Regions from separate parts of the Brevibacillus composti genome, predicted to be linked through region 2. Evidence: riboswitches for the same ligand, from Rfam matches in the RefSeq annotation. Region 2 holds a riboswitch; the other holds the start of a gene.
The links. Region 2 has a riboswitch for preQ1 ahead of queC (7-cyano-7-deazaguanine synthase QueC). Riboswitches for the same ligand answer to the same signal wherever they lie in the genome.
Positions count from the first base shown of each region.

Region 1: it holds a riboswitch for preQ1, as region 2 does, so the genes downstream of both, JD108_RS19660 (QueT transporter family protein) here and queC (7-cyano-7-deazaguanine synthase QueC) in region 2, are expected to answer to the same signal.

Region 1 is NZ_CP066308.1:3,919,144-3,926,188, reverse strand. Features, by position in the region: gene JD108_RS19680 (M20/M25/M40 family metallo-hydrolase) at 1-288, opposite strand, end outside; gene hutI (imidazolonepropionase) at 319-1,575, opposite strand; gene hutU (N-tau-methylurocanate hydratase) at 1,668-3,158, opposite strand; gene JD108_RS19665 (sigma-54 interaction domain-containing protein) at 3,463-4,830, shown strand; gene JD108_RS19660 (QueT transporter family protein) at 4,827-5,312, opposite strand; PreQ1 riboswitch class I at 5,321-5,365, opposite strand; gene clpP (ATP-dependent Clp endopeptidase proteolytic subunit ClpP) at 5,496-6,095, opposite strand; gene JD108_RS19650 (bactofilin family protein) at 6,223-7,045, opposite strand, start outside.
Region 2 is NZ_CP066308.1:1,522,720-1,529,764, forward strand. Features, by position in the region: partial or broken gene JD108_RS07955 (ABC transporter ATP-binding protein) at 1-302, shown strand, start outside; gene JD108_RS07960 (ABC transporter permease) at 389-1,027, shown strand; gene JD108_RS07965 (osmoprotectant ABC transporter substrate-binding protein) at 1,045-1,956, shown strand; gene JD108_RS07970 (ABC transporter permease) at 1,953-2,609, shown strand; gene JD108_RS07975 (tartrate dehydrogenase) at 2,630-3,739, shown strand; gene JD108_RS22805 (S-layer homology domain-containing protein) at 3,890-4,054, shown strand; gene JD108_RS07985 (DUF3231 family protein) at 4,188-4,706, opposite strand; gene JD108_RS07990 (hypothetical protein) at 4,813-5,148, opposite strand; PreQ1 riboswitch class I at 5,348-5,392, shown strand; gene queC (7-cyano-7-deazaguanine synthase QueC) at 5,501-6,235, shown strand; gene queD (6-carboxytetrahydropterin synthase QueD) at 6,232-6,678, shown strand; gene queE (7-carboxy-7-deazaguanine synthase QueE) at 6,668-7,045, shown strand, end outside.

The sequences.
Region 1 (7,045 bases), 2.1 Mb from region 2:
CTGTTCGGTAGGCAGGACGGTGTCCATATGGGTGGAGAAAAACAACGGCGGAATCGAGGAATCCGTTCCTTCCCGCCAGGCGATCAGATTGCCGACCTCGCCGCCGAACTGGGTATGCGCCTCGTCAAATTCCAGGGTAAAGCCGAGTGCGGGCAGCGCTTTTTTCAGGTACTCCGCGACAGGCCCTTCTTTTGTGCTGGGGCCGTTAATTTTCGTCAGCTCCAGAAAAAGAGCGAGCAAACGCTCCTCCTGTACATGTGAAGCGGCGCGCGATACATGGTTGGTCATGGGTGATCCCTCCATCCGTGAAATCAAGATCTAAGCCGATTGGCTCACAACGACTTTCCCGTTTTTCACTACCGTTTGCACGATGTTCATTCCCAGTTGGTAGGCGATATGCTTGTAGGTGGGGACATTCCAAATCTGCAGGTCCGCCACTTTGCCCGCCGCGATCACGCCCCGGTCGTCCAGCGCCAGTGCCTGCGCCCCGCCATAGGTGGCCGCCTTGATCGCCTCTTCGACGGAGAAGCTGTACAGCCGGCATGCCAGATTGATGACGAACGGCATGGAGACGGTATAGCAGGCCGGGCAGAGGTCTGTGGCTAATGCCACCTTCATGCCCCGGTCGAGCATGTTGCGGGCGTCAAAGGGCTGCTTATGCTTGACGGCGAAGTCCAGGGCCGGCATCAAGACGGCGGTGACGCCTGCTTGGGCCAGCTTTTCCATGACGGGGACAGGGGTGTAGTTCAGATGGTCGACAGAGACCATTTTCATCTCGGCCGCCAGATCCGACCCGCCGATATAGGAATAGGCGTCGGCGTGTATTTTCGGCTTCATGCCGTACTTCAATCCGGCTCGGAGAATCAACGCCGACTCCTCAGCGGTGAAATAACCGTCGTCACACCAGACATCGCAAAAATGGGCCAGACCGCGCTCGCCCACCTGGGGGATCATCTCGCTGACAATGACGTCCAGGTATTCGGCTTTCGTCAGATTCTCGGGGAAGCCATGCGCCCCCAAAAAGGTGTGAAAAACGTCAAGCGGCGTCTCTTCTCCCAGCCGCTTGCTGACCTCCAGAATTTTGATCTCGCTCTCCGTCGTCAGACCGTAGCCGCTTTTGCTCTCAACCGTGGTGATGCCGTATTCCAGCATCGCCAGCAGCCGTTTTTTGGACTGGGCAAACAGCTCCTCGGCAGGCGTATCCCGGGTGAGCTCGACGGTGCGGCTGGGTCCCATGGCAATCCCCAGCTCCTTCAGTTTTTCCGGGGAGTGTCCGGCTACCTTGGCGGCATACTCTTCCACGCGTGTTCCGCAGAAAACCAGGTGCGTGTGAGAATCGACGAAGCCGGGCGCGACGACCTTGCCGGAAGCATCCAGCACCTCCGTGTCTTCTCCAGCATAGTGGCTGACGATCTCCGCTTCGGAGCCGACACCGGCGATAAGGCCGTCTTTAATCGCAATCCAGGCATGGCGGATGACGCCGATATCTCCCATGCCATCGCCTACGCACGTTACAGCTTCGGCCGCATTGCTGATGATGAGATCGGCTGCGGCCTTTGCGCTTCTATCAGACATCGTGACGATACCTCCTCGACCAGATTGGCAGAAAAGAGCGGTAGAGATCCTCGGGGATCGGATCTCTACCCACTGCTTTTCCGGGGGAACGATCAGGCTTTTGCTTCTTCGGTCTCCAAATCTTTTGGCCCAAACGTCGCTTTCGGGGTCCACCAGAGCGGGATCTTGATGCTTTCTTTGGTCAGCTTTCCTTTGCCGTTGGCGACATCGCGGGCGATCTCGTAGCCGGCCTGCGCGTGACGGACGACCCCAATACCGGAGTCGAGATTGTCCCGGGAGAAGGCGACCGGACCGGAGAGCTCGCCGCGGCGGACCATGTCGTTTACCTCCAGGGCAAAGGCTTTGCGCTGGCCAAAGCCCATGTAGCAGATCCGCGCAGGCAGAGCTTCGATCGGGATGTGCTTTTTCGCCAGGGAGATCCAGCGGGTCACGAGCAGGTCATCGCTAAATTTCTCCAGCACCATGTCGTCGATCTTGCGCAGGTCTTCCGGGTCGCCGGAGAGGCATACCCAGCGGAAAGGTCCGCGGCCTTCGCAGAAGAGAGGACGGATGTACTCGGCGACGAAGCCGGGCAGACGTTTTGCTTCTTTTTCATCCATGCCCGCGTCGATGCACTCTTTGCGGATGCTGGTGCCGTATTCGAAGGCGTGCACGCCCAGATCCATGAAGCGGATCAGCGCTTTCAGCTCGCGGATCATCGTGGCGCGCGCCTTTTCCAGGTACAGCGCGCGGTTGGTATCGCGCAGCTGCTCGGCTTCTTCGACAGTGTATCCGGACGGCAGGTAGGAAATCGGGTCATGCGCGGGCGTCATCGAGGTCGCGATGTCCGGCAGGAAGCCTTTTTCCAGCGCTTCCTCAAAAATGTCAGCCGCGTTGCCCACGACCGCCACGCCGAGCGGCTTCCCTTGGGCCGCGTGGGATTTGGCCAGCTCGATCGCTTCGTCCAGCGAGCCTACCATCAGGTCGATGAAGCCTTTGTCAATTCGTCTTTGAATGATGTTGACGTTGGAGTCGCAGAGGATCGCGACGCCGCCGTGCATGGTCATCGCCCGGGTTTGGTTGCCGCCCATGCCGCCGGCGCCAGCGGTCAGGAGGATTTTGCCGACGAGCGAGTCGTTGTAATGCAGGCGGGCGATCGCGGACAGCGTCTCGAAGGTTCCCTGGATCACGCCCTGTGTCCCGATATACTCCCAAGGAGCGGCCGTGTAGTTGGCGTACATCGTCAGGTTTTTGTCCTGCAGGTCGTAGAAGGTGGGCCAGTCCGCCTTCATGATATTGGTCGTCGCCATGACGACGGTTGGCGCGTACTTATGCGTTTTGAAAACCGCCACTGGCATTCCGGATTGGACGACCAGCGTTTCGTCATCTTCCAGCTCTTTTAGGGTTTTGACGATGGCATGGTAGGATTCCCAGTTGCGGGCAGCCTTGCCGATCCCGCCGTAGATGACCAGCTCTTCCGGTTTTTCTGCATTTTCCATATTGTTCTCGAGCATGCGCAGAATGGCTTCCTGTCTCCAGCCCTTGCAGCGGAGTACGGGACCTCTTTGCGCTTTTACGGAGTAGAGAATCTCTGGTTTTGACATGAATCATTCCTCCTCGAATGTGGTAGTTGGTGTTCTCGCCTAAAGGAAATTGCAAGCGGCGTGCCAACGTCTTCTGTTTGGGGAAAACCGCGATATTTCCGGAAAGTACGGGATGCAGACAGGGCGGGATGCACAGATACTCTTTGCACCTTTTCGGCGAGAAAAGAGAGGAGGCGGGAAAAACCCTTGATCGGCCTTGAAAAAACAGGATGCAGATGATCTCTGCATGCAGACTATTTCGTAAATTCCGAATTAATGATATATTTCATTTGTACAACGAGTGACAGGGCAGGAGGGAAGGAATATGATCGCCGCATCGGTCGGATCGATTTTGCGGAGCTTCGTAGACGGAGTGATCGTGCTTAATGACCGGCATGAAATCATATGGCATGACTTGAGCGAAGAGATCTCCCTGGCCGCCAAGGCAGGGCTTCCGATTTCCGAGCTCATCCCCAGTGCGGGCCGCCTGGATTTTTCCCGGTACCGGGCCCATTCGACGGTCAACGGTGTGCCCAAATACGTCAACTACAGTACGTTTCCGATTCAGCGGGACGGGGAGACGATCGCCGTGTTTTCGCTCAGCACCAATGAATCCAAGCTCAAGGACTGGCTCCACCAGACCATCGAGATCAAGCGACAGGCGTTGGAAAAGGAGAAAAACCAGCGCAACGAGCGTAACGGCACGACCTTTTCTTTCCCGGACATCAAAGGAAAAAGTCTCGCGATCAAAGGGCTGATCAAGGAGGCGCAAGCGATTGCGCTCCACAATGCCGATGTGCTGATCGTCGGGGAAACCGGTACCGGGAAGGAGCTGTTTGCCCAAAGCATGCACAACCACAGCCCGCGCGCCAAAAGCCCCTTCGTCGCGATCAACTGTGCAGCGATTCCGGAAAATCTGCTGGAGAGCACGCTGTTCGGCACCGTAAAAGGGGCCTTTACCGGGGCGACGGATCAGATCGGTTTGTTTGAGTATGCCAAGGACGGCACGCTGTTTCTCGATGAGATCAACTCCATGCCGATGACGCTGCAGTCCAAGCTGATGCGCGTCTTGCAGGAGCGGCTGGTGCGGCGTGTGGGGTCCAACGAAGTGACGCCGGTGGAGTGCACGGTTATCAGCGCCTCCAACGAGGATCCCGAGAAGCTGATCGAAGAAGGGAAGATGCGGCTGGACTTGTTCTACCGGATCGCCCACACCAGCATCTACATCCCTCCTCTGCGTGAGCGCAAGGAGGACATCCGGTTCTTCACCGACTATTTCCTCGCCTACTACAGCAAAAAGTTCTCCAAGTACGTACCGCCGTTTTCCGAGGAGCTGCTCGAGGTATTCCTGGCGTATCCATGGCCCGGCAATACGCGGGAATTGGAGCATCTGATCGAAAATGTGGTGATCCGGGCGAGCGAGACGGACGAGGCGATCGAGGTGGATCACCTGCCGGCTTATATGAGAAGGAAGATTTTTGCGGATCCCGGCTACCGGGCAATCGAGCAGAAGCAGAAGGAAACAAAAAAGAGGCCGCTGACATCGATCTTCTCGGCCTCTCATGTGCACTATATTCAACAGACATTGGAAGAGACGGGCTGGAATATCTCCAAAACCGCCAAAAAGCTGGGGATTACCAGGCAAAGCCTGCAATACCATATCAAAAAGCACGGCCTTGGCAAACGGGACTAGACCCGTTTTTCCAGATTCAGCCGCTTGTTCATCAAATACATGATCGGCGCCCCGACCAGCATCACCGCCAATTCGCCAGCCGCTGTCGTAAGCCACGTGAAGTAGAACGGCATATCGAAAACCAGCTTCAGCTCATACGCGATCAAAAACATGGTAAAGGTGAAGACGGCGGTATTCACCATCATGCGGGCCCAGACGTCTTTGATGAACCGCATCGTGAACATCGTAATCAGCAGAGCCAGCACGGATTGGCCGACGCCGAATACCAGGTCGTATGCCGCCATCGGCGAGAAAAGCAGGTTGGTCAGAAAGACCCCCAGGATAATGCCGAAGAAATACTTCTTGTTGAAGACGATGAGATGATTGAACATTTCGGATACCCGAAATTGTACATTGGTAAAGCCAAAAGGCTGGATGAGCATTGAGACCGCAATGTACAGAGCAGCCACAATGCCGTTGACGACAAGTGTTTTTACGTTCATATTCAGTTAGCTCCTTAGTTTTTTATCGTGGGATGGTTTCGAACCACGTGGGCATAAAAAGATCCCAAAGACATATGTTATCGCTTGTGCGACAGAGGAGTCAATGGAAATTCCGGCATACGCAAAGAAACCCTGCCGGTGATGGCAGGGTTTCCACACGCAGGACACGATTCGCGTGTCTGTTTATTTGGCTGCAGCTTCGGACGAGATGACCTTGTCGATCAGGCCGTATTCCATCGCCTCTTGCGCGGACAGGAAGTTGTCGCGGTCCGTATCCTTCTGGATGCGCTCCAAGGGTTGACCCGTGCGTTCCGAGAGGATTTTGTTCAGGTGCTCGCGCATTCGCAGGATGCGTTTGGCGGCGATTTCGATATCGCTGGCCTGCCCTTGTGCTCCTCCGAGAGGCTGGTGGATCATCACTTCGCTGTTGGGGAGGGCGTAGCGCTTGCCCTTGGTGCCCGCTGCCAGCAGGAAGGCGCCCATGGATGCCGCCATCCCGATACAGATCGTGGATACATCCGGTTTGATAAACTGCATCGTATCGTATATAGCCATACCGGCGGTAATCGATCCGCCCGGGCTGTTAATATACAAGTGAATGTCTTTTTCCGGGTCTTCTGCTTGCAGGAACAGCATCTGTGCCACGACGATATTGGCTACGGTGTCGTTGATCGGCGTACCGAGAAAGATGATGCGATCCTTCAGCAGACGGGAATAGATATCGTAAGCACGCTCACCGCGGTTGGTCTGTTCAATTACAGTCGGAATCAAGTTCATGTGCATTCAGGTCTTCCTCCTCTCTTTGTAAGAATATCATACACAAAAGGTCAACGAAGGTCAATGAAGGTCAAACATGAAAACTGCACGTCTCTTACACCATCTTGACCAAAAAACCGGAAGCTAAACGTGATCAGCGCAGAAAAGTTTTGTTGGCCCGAACCACGACTCCCGCGAGTGCTCCCAAAAAGGCGGCCCAGACCGGCAGAGCGAGCAGCCAGCCGATCAGCGGAATGGTCATCAGGCACTGAAGGAGAAATACGCCGACGAGCTCAGCCAGCAGCGGAGAGAGGCGCCAGTGAAAGCGTTCCGCCAGCCGGATGCCCAGCCAGGCCCCGACGAATACCTTGGCTGCCCAAACGAGGATCGAATAGGCCGCCATCAGAAGGACCGCCACCGGAATTCCCACCATGGTGATGAGCAGGATGAGCGACAAAAGCGGAATGCCCAGCATCAGAATAAGTCCCCACAGATACAGGCTGCGTCCACCCTGATCCAGCTGCCGGGAGATCCCCGCCAGTCCAGCGGGGAACAAATAGCGGACAGCCAGCCACATCAAAAGCGTGCAAAGCAGGGAGGCGAGGCCCAGCAGGAGCGGAAAGTAGGAGAAGCGTTCGGTTTTCTGCACAGGCTCCATCGGGGTGAAAGAGACCTTGCCCGCGATGGTCACACCAGGCGCAATCATTGCCTCCCCGGGGCTGGTGTAGACCAGGTCGCCGCCGATTTCGGCAGGCGCGTCGAGCCGGATGGTTCGCGCATGCAGCATGGAGATGCCTTCGCCGACTTTCCCGGAAATGCGGATGCTGTCGGCCATCCCGTTTGCTTCCCGGCTCACCTCTCCCAGCAGATCGGCGTTGGCTGCCAGCATGAGCAGGTTCTTCCCAATCCGTCCGTTCGGCTCCAGCAGGAGGTGATTGGAGATGCTGGCTACGCTTCCTCCCACCTCGCCATTCAGC
Region 2 (7,045 bases):
AGCGGGTGGGCGTCATTCGCGCCATGGCGGCCGATCCGCCGATCATCCTCATGGATGAACCCTTCAGCGCGCTTGACCCCATCTCGCGGGAGCAACTGCAGGATGAGTTTGTTCGGCTGCAGAAGACGATCCGGAAAACGATTATCTTTGTCACGCATGACATGGATGAGGCGCTCAAAATCGCCGACCGCATCTGTCTGATGAGGGACGGGAGCATCGTACAGCTGGATACGCCAAGAAACCTGTTGCAGCAGCCGGCAGATGACTTTGTGATTGACTTCATTGGACCCAAACGCCTGCAAAAACATTTGAAAGAATTTAACGTCTCGCACCCCATCCACGGAGGTGCTCCTCTGCAGCCGGGAGTGTCGCAAGGCGGGGGTTCCAAATGAATGAGTTTCTTGCGTTTGTGGTCGAGCGGTATCCCGATATTGTGCGGATCATCTGGGAGCATGTGTATATTTCCTTGATTGCAGTGGTGGCGGGCTTTATCGTTTCCGTGCCGCTTGGCATTCTTTTGACAAGGGCGGAAAAACTGAGCCAGTACGTAATCGGCGTGGTGAATGTCGTACAGACCATTCCCAGTATGGCACTGCTCGGGTTCATGATTCCGCTGATTGGAATTGGAACGTTTCCAGCCATTGTCGCGCTCTTTTTGTACGCGATCCTGCCGATTCTGCAAAACACCTACACCGGGATCAGAGAAGTAAATCCCGCCATGAAGGAAGCGGCGAGAGGGATGGGCATGACGGACCTGCAAATTTTGCGAAAAGTGGAAATCCCGCTGGCCATTTCCGTGATTATGGGGGGATTCCGCACGGCAACGATCTATACGATCGGATGGGCCACGCTCGCCTCGCTGATTGGCGGAGGCGGTTTAGGGTATTTCGTGTTCACCGGCCTCACCATTTCCAATGATGGCATGCTCCTGACAGGCGCGCTTGCAGCAGCTTTATTGGCTGCCGCAGCGGATATTGGCACTCGTAAGGTTCAGAATATTTGCACTCCAAAAGGGCTGCGAAAATAGAAAAGAGGGGGATTACGATGAAAAGCAAATGGTTACCTCTGGCCGTTTTTCTATTGATTGTGAGCATGGTTTCGGGCTGTTCCCAGAAAGCAGCCTCCGGTCCCACGGATACCGTCAAAATTGGGTCATGGTCCACATCGGAACACTTGATTCTCGCACACATGCTCAAACTGATGATTGAGCAAGACACGCAATTGAAACCGGAGATTGTAGACGGCCTCACCTCTACCCCGGTCGTGCTGAAAGCGATGGAGAGCAATGAAATTCAAATTTCCGCCGTCCGCTACGTGGGGACAGACCTGTCCAGCAGCCTAAAAATAGACGATCCGCCAAAAGATCCTCAGGCCGCCCTGGAGATGGTACAGAAAGGCATGCAAGAAAAATACGATCAGACCTTTTTCCCATCCTACGGATTTGAGAACACCTATGTGTTTACGGTTCGGCAAGATCTGGCGGATCAATTGAAGCTGGAAAAAGTGTCAGATGTGGCGCCGCATGCCAAAAACCTGCATCTGGGAACGGATAACGCCTGGCTGGAGCGGACACATGACGGTTACCCGGCTTTTAAAAAGGCATACGGCATCGAATTCGGGAAAACATCGCCGATGGAGATCGGACTGGTCTACAAGGCGGTCAGCAATAAAGACGTGGACATCGTGCTCGCCTATTCCACGGATGCCCGCCTGCAAGAGTATCAGTTGAAAACACTGGAAGATGACCAGAAATTCTTCCCGCCGTACCAGGCAGCTCCCGTCGCAAGAAATGACGTGTTACAAGCCCATCCTGAGCTGAAGGACGCGATCAACAAATTGGTGGGACAGATCGACACGCAAACGATGACCCATCTCAACTACCTGGCCGACATTAAGAAAGAAAAGCCCGAGGAGATCGCGAAAAACTTTCTGAAAGAGAAAGGATTGCTAAAATGAGCACGCTACTGGATGTTTTCGAATTGTTCAGGAACGAGTGGGAAATGATCCTCGTATCGACGTCAGAGCATCTGTTTATGAGTGTATCCGGAGTAATCATCGCGATTCTCATCGGCGTGCCGCTGGCGATCTGGATGACGAAGAACGAGAAACTGGCCTTGATCATTCAAACGTCCATCAATATTATTCAGACAATTCCGTCACTTGCGTTGCTGTTGATGATCATGATCTTTTTCGGGTTGGGATACACGACCGCGATCCTGGCTCTGGTCTGTTACTCGTTTCTGCCGATCGTCCAAAACACGTACACAGGACTGCAAAATGTGGACCGGCATCTCATCGAAGCGGGCAAGGGCATGGGGATGACCCCGCTTCAATTGCTGCTGAAAGTGAAGATTCCCTTAGCTATGCCCGTCATGATGGCAGGATTTCGGATCGCCACGGTCGTGTCCATCGGTGTCGCCACCATTGCTACCTTCGTTGGGGCAGGGGGCCTGGGCGCGGTAATTTTCCGAGGGATATTATCCACGGATGACGTGAGAATTCTCGCCGGTTCGATCCCCGCCGCCATCCTGGCGGTCAGCGTGGATTTCCTCCTGAAGTGGGCGGAAAAGAGATCCGGCGTTCATCTGTACAAAGCGAGAAACCATTAAGAAAACAGGAGCGAATCGCAGTGAAAAACATCCATAAGATCGCAGTCATACCGGGCGACGGGATCGGGCCTGAAGTGATCCGCGAAGGGGTAAAAGTCTTGCAAAAAATTGCCGAATGGGATGAGCGCCTCCAGTTTCAATTTGATTTCTTTCCCTGGGGATGCGAGTACTATGTCCGGCATGGCAAAATGATGGCCGATGACGGCATGGAACAATTGCAGTCGTTTGATGCGATTTATTTGGGGGCCGTAGGGTATCCGGGCGTACCCGATCATGTTTCGCTCTGGGACCTGCTGCTCAAAATCCGCAAGCGGTTTGATCAATACGTAAACCTGCGGCCGATCAAGCTATTGCAAGGAGCGCCATGTCCGCTGAGAGATGTCAGGCGAGAAGACATCGACATGCTGTTCATCCGCGAAAACAGCGAAGGAGAATACGCGGGAGCCGGAGACTGGCTATTCAAAGGGAAACCGGAGGAAGTGGTTTTGCAAACCGGCGTTTTCTCCAGAAAAGGTACAGAGAGAATCATCCGCTACGCATATGAAACCGCGCGAAAGACGGGAAAAACCTTAACCAGCGTGAGCAAAGGCAATGCCTTGAACTACTCCATGGTGTTTTGGGATCAAGTGTTTGAGGAGATCGGGAAAGAGTATCCGGATGTTCAGACCTATTCGTACCTCGTCGATGCAGCGAGCATGTACATGATCAACCAGCCGAAACGGTTCCAGATCGTGGTCACGTCTAATTTGTTCGGAGATATCTTGACCGATCTGGGGGCAGCATTGGCGGGGGGACTGGGACTGGCGGCCGGAGCCAACATCAATCCGGAGAGAATCTACCCCTCCATGTTTGAACCCATTCACGGATCGGCCCCGGATATTGCCGGGCAAGGCATCGCCAATCCGCTTGCCGCGATCTGGTCGGCCAGTCAAATGCTCGAATTTTTGGGGTATGAAGAATGGGCGCATGTCGTTCTCGAGGCAACCGAGCAAGTGTTAAAAGAACAAAAGGCGCTTACACCGGATTTGGGGGGAACCGCCTCCACTTCAGAGGCAGGGGATGAAGTTGTCTTGAAGATGACGGAGATAATAGGGAAGAGCTTCCCCACTACAGCCTCATCCAACCATTAGGAGAGAGTCGGCTAGATTTTCAGTGGAAAAACCACGTCAGGAGGATAAAAATGAGGAAGAAAGCTTTCTTGATTCCCTGGTTTGCCCTTCTTTGCTTGATGACGATGTCCTCTATGGCAGTGGCCTCACAACCGGCAGAAGGCTTCGATCCTGTTTGCGGATGAGGCTTCCATCGCCGGCTACGCCAAAGATTTTGTCTATCAGCTGAATGCTGGTGGTATCTTGGGCGGCGTTGGCAACGACCTTTTTGATCCCTCCGGAGTCACCACCCGCGCTGCTGCGGCTAAAGTTCTCTCCATCCTCCTGAATTACTAAGAGGAATCTGATGGTAAGCAAATCTGTATCGGCATGCCCCCTGTCGCAAGAAAATGCTCATGGGGGCTTTTTTTGCGGGCGACAGAAAAGAACCAACCCCTTGATGACAAAGAGGCTGGTTCGCAGTTTTTTATCAGGCGTGAACTGGCTCCGGCGTGCTGACATGCAGCGGAGGAGGCACGAGCCAGCCTTTTTCCTTATTGATCCGCAGCAGTCTTGCACCGAATTGAGCTTTTGTCATGTGGAACTGGCCAAACATCATCGCAATGTCCTCGCGAATGCATTGGCTGATCACCTGGCTACATGCAGTCAGTCCTGCAGCGATGTCACGGCCAACCCCTGCGGCGATTTCCGCATCGTTAAAGCGGGCACCGACCGGGATGCTCTCCAGGGAGGCGGTTGGACGCTCCGGAGGCGAAGGCGGCAGCCCTACACCATTGATTTTCAAGAGGTTTTCCACTTGCTCGCTTTCCTGCTTCATGCTGCGTACAACATCTTCCAAAAATCCGCGGAGATCCCTGTCACCTGTATGATTGATAAAGGTTTGGTAGGCCGCCACCAAGCCTTTGGTGGTAGAGAGGTAGCTCCACACGCCAAATACTTCTCCGTAGTGCATTGGTTCTTTTTCTGGAGTGCCGCTAAGAATTCCCATGATTGTCCTCCCAGTATTTAACAAAGTCGTTATGTCCATTAGGCATGTCTCCAACTCTTATCTTGCGATTGTATTGCGTTCTTACTTTTCACGGGAGCGCTCTAATTTATTCAGGGAAATACCCCTCGGATGCCCCCAGCAAACCATCAAGCTGGTTGACGGCTTGGAGAAAATCCGGATGGGATTCCCGGTTCCTCTCGGCCAGTCTTCTGAGCTCCCAATAGCCTTCGCTCAACCGGAAAAGGGGGGAATCCGGATCAAAAGCCTTTTGCCTGGCTGGTTCGGAAACAACGTGATTGGAGTGCTTAAAAAACGTCTCGGCAGGGATGCTTTGCAGGGTCTCTTTTGTCTCCCGCAAGAGCTGCTGCAGATTTTGCGGCAAAAGGTCCTGCTGCTGCTGAAGAGTGTCGATAATGCCCATCACATACTCTTTTTTGGTCATGGCTTCTCATCGCCCCTTTCATGTGGGTTTGCCATGATTACTTTGTCCTTTCTGCTGCAAATACATGCTGAAAATGATCAGACCTTTTCACAAATTTGCCCCCAGCCGTGGCGAAGTGTATGGTATACTACTGCTATTCGAATACAAAATCTGAAGTCATCCGGCAGACAGCCCTCGCGGCTACGCCGGGCTACTGGCTTCGGGAGAGGTTCTAGCTACACCCTCTATAAAAAACTAAGGAACGGTATCTCCTTAGATATCGTTTTTTTCATGTTCCGCTAAGTATAGGTGTGGGGAAGGAACCTCTCTGCCTGGCGTTTGCGCGTCAGGAGATAAGAGAGGAGAGCATGAGATGATTCAGCAACAGGAAAATGGCTTCGAGAACGTTGCCAGCGGGAACGCAGCCAAACACCAGAACGCTGCCAGCAGCGAAAAGGCCATCGTCGTCTTCAGTGGCGGCCAAGACAGCACCACCTGCCTTTTTTGGGCGATGAAGCACTTCCGTGAAGTGGAAGCCGTCACGTTTGACTATGGACAGCGTCACAAGCTGGAGGTAGAAGTGGCGGCCCGCATCGCCCGGGAGCAGAACATCAGGCACCATGTGCTAGATATGTCGCTGCTCGGCCAGCTCGCCCCCAACGCCCTGACCCGGGACGAGATCGCGATCGAAGAGAAGCAAGGCGAGCTGCCGACTACCTTCGTCGATGGGCGCAATCTGCTGTTTCTCTCTTTCGCCGCTGTCCTGGCCAAACAAGTCGGTGCCCGGCGGATCGTGACAGGCGTGTGCGAAACGGATTTCAGCGGATACCCGGATTGCCGGGATGTGTTTATCAAGTCGCTGAACGTGACGCTGAATCTCGCGATGGATCATCCGTTCGTCATCGACACGCCCCTGATGTGGCTGACCAAAGCGGACACCTGGAAGCTGGCCGATGAGCTGGGGGTCTTGGATTATGTCCGCCAGCATACCCTCACTTGCTATAACGGCATCGTGGCGGACGGCTGCGGCGAGTGCCCGGCCTGCCGTTTGCGGAAAACAGGTCTGGAAGAGTATCTGTCCGGCATCAAAGGGGGGATGCTGGCATGATGCAGCAAATCTACCCCTCTGTCGCCCACCCGTTCCGCTACGAGCTGAACAAAGACCTGCAATTCGCGGCGGCTCACTACGTTCCCAGCGAACGGGCGGGCAAATGCAGCCGCGTCCACGGACATACCTATTTCGTCAATGTGACGATTGCCGGAAATCAACTGGATGAGACGGGGTTTTTGGCTGATTTTTCCGCGCTGAAAAAAATCATTCACGACCGGTTTGACCACAGTTTGCTCAATGAGCATGCGGAGTTCTTTGACAACGAAGACGCCGACCGCTTTCCGACGACAGAGATCGTCGCCCGGACCATCTGCGACTTGATCCAGGCCTATTTGGACCAGACAGAGAACAAGCCGGTATGCGTGCAGGTTTTCGTGCGGGAGACGCCGACCAGCTATGTGCTGTACCGACCGTTTGCGGGAGGTTCCCATGAGCGCTAAACGCATCCCGGTAATGGAGATCTTTGGGCCGACGATACAAGGGGAAGGCATGGTCATCGGGCAGAAAACGATGTTCGTGCGGACGGCGGGCTGCGATTATGCCTGCTCCTGGTGCGACTCGGCATTTACCTGGGACGGCAGCGGAAAAGACGATATCCGCATGCTGACCGCAGAAGAAATCGCAGCCGAGCTGCTGCAGACAGGCGGAGCGGCCTTTTCCCATGTGACCATATCCGGCGGCAATCCGGGGCTGCTCCCCGCCTTGGATGAGCTGATCCAGCTCTTGCATGAGCAGGGCATGGAGGTGGCGCTGGAGACACAAGGAAGCCGCTGGCAGGACTGGTTTTTGCAGATCGACCAGCTGACA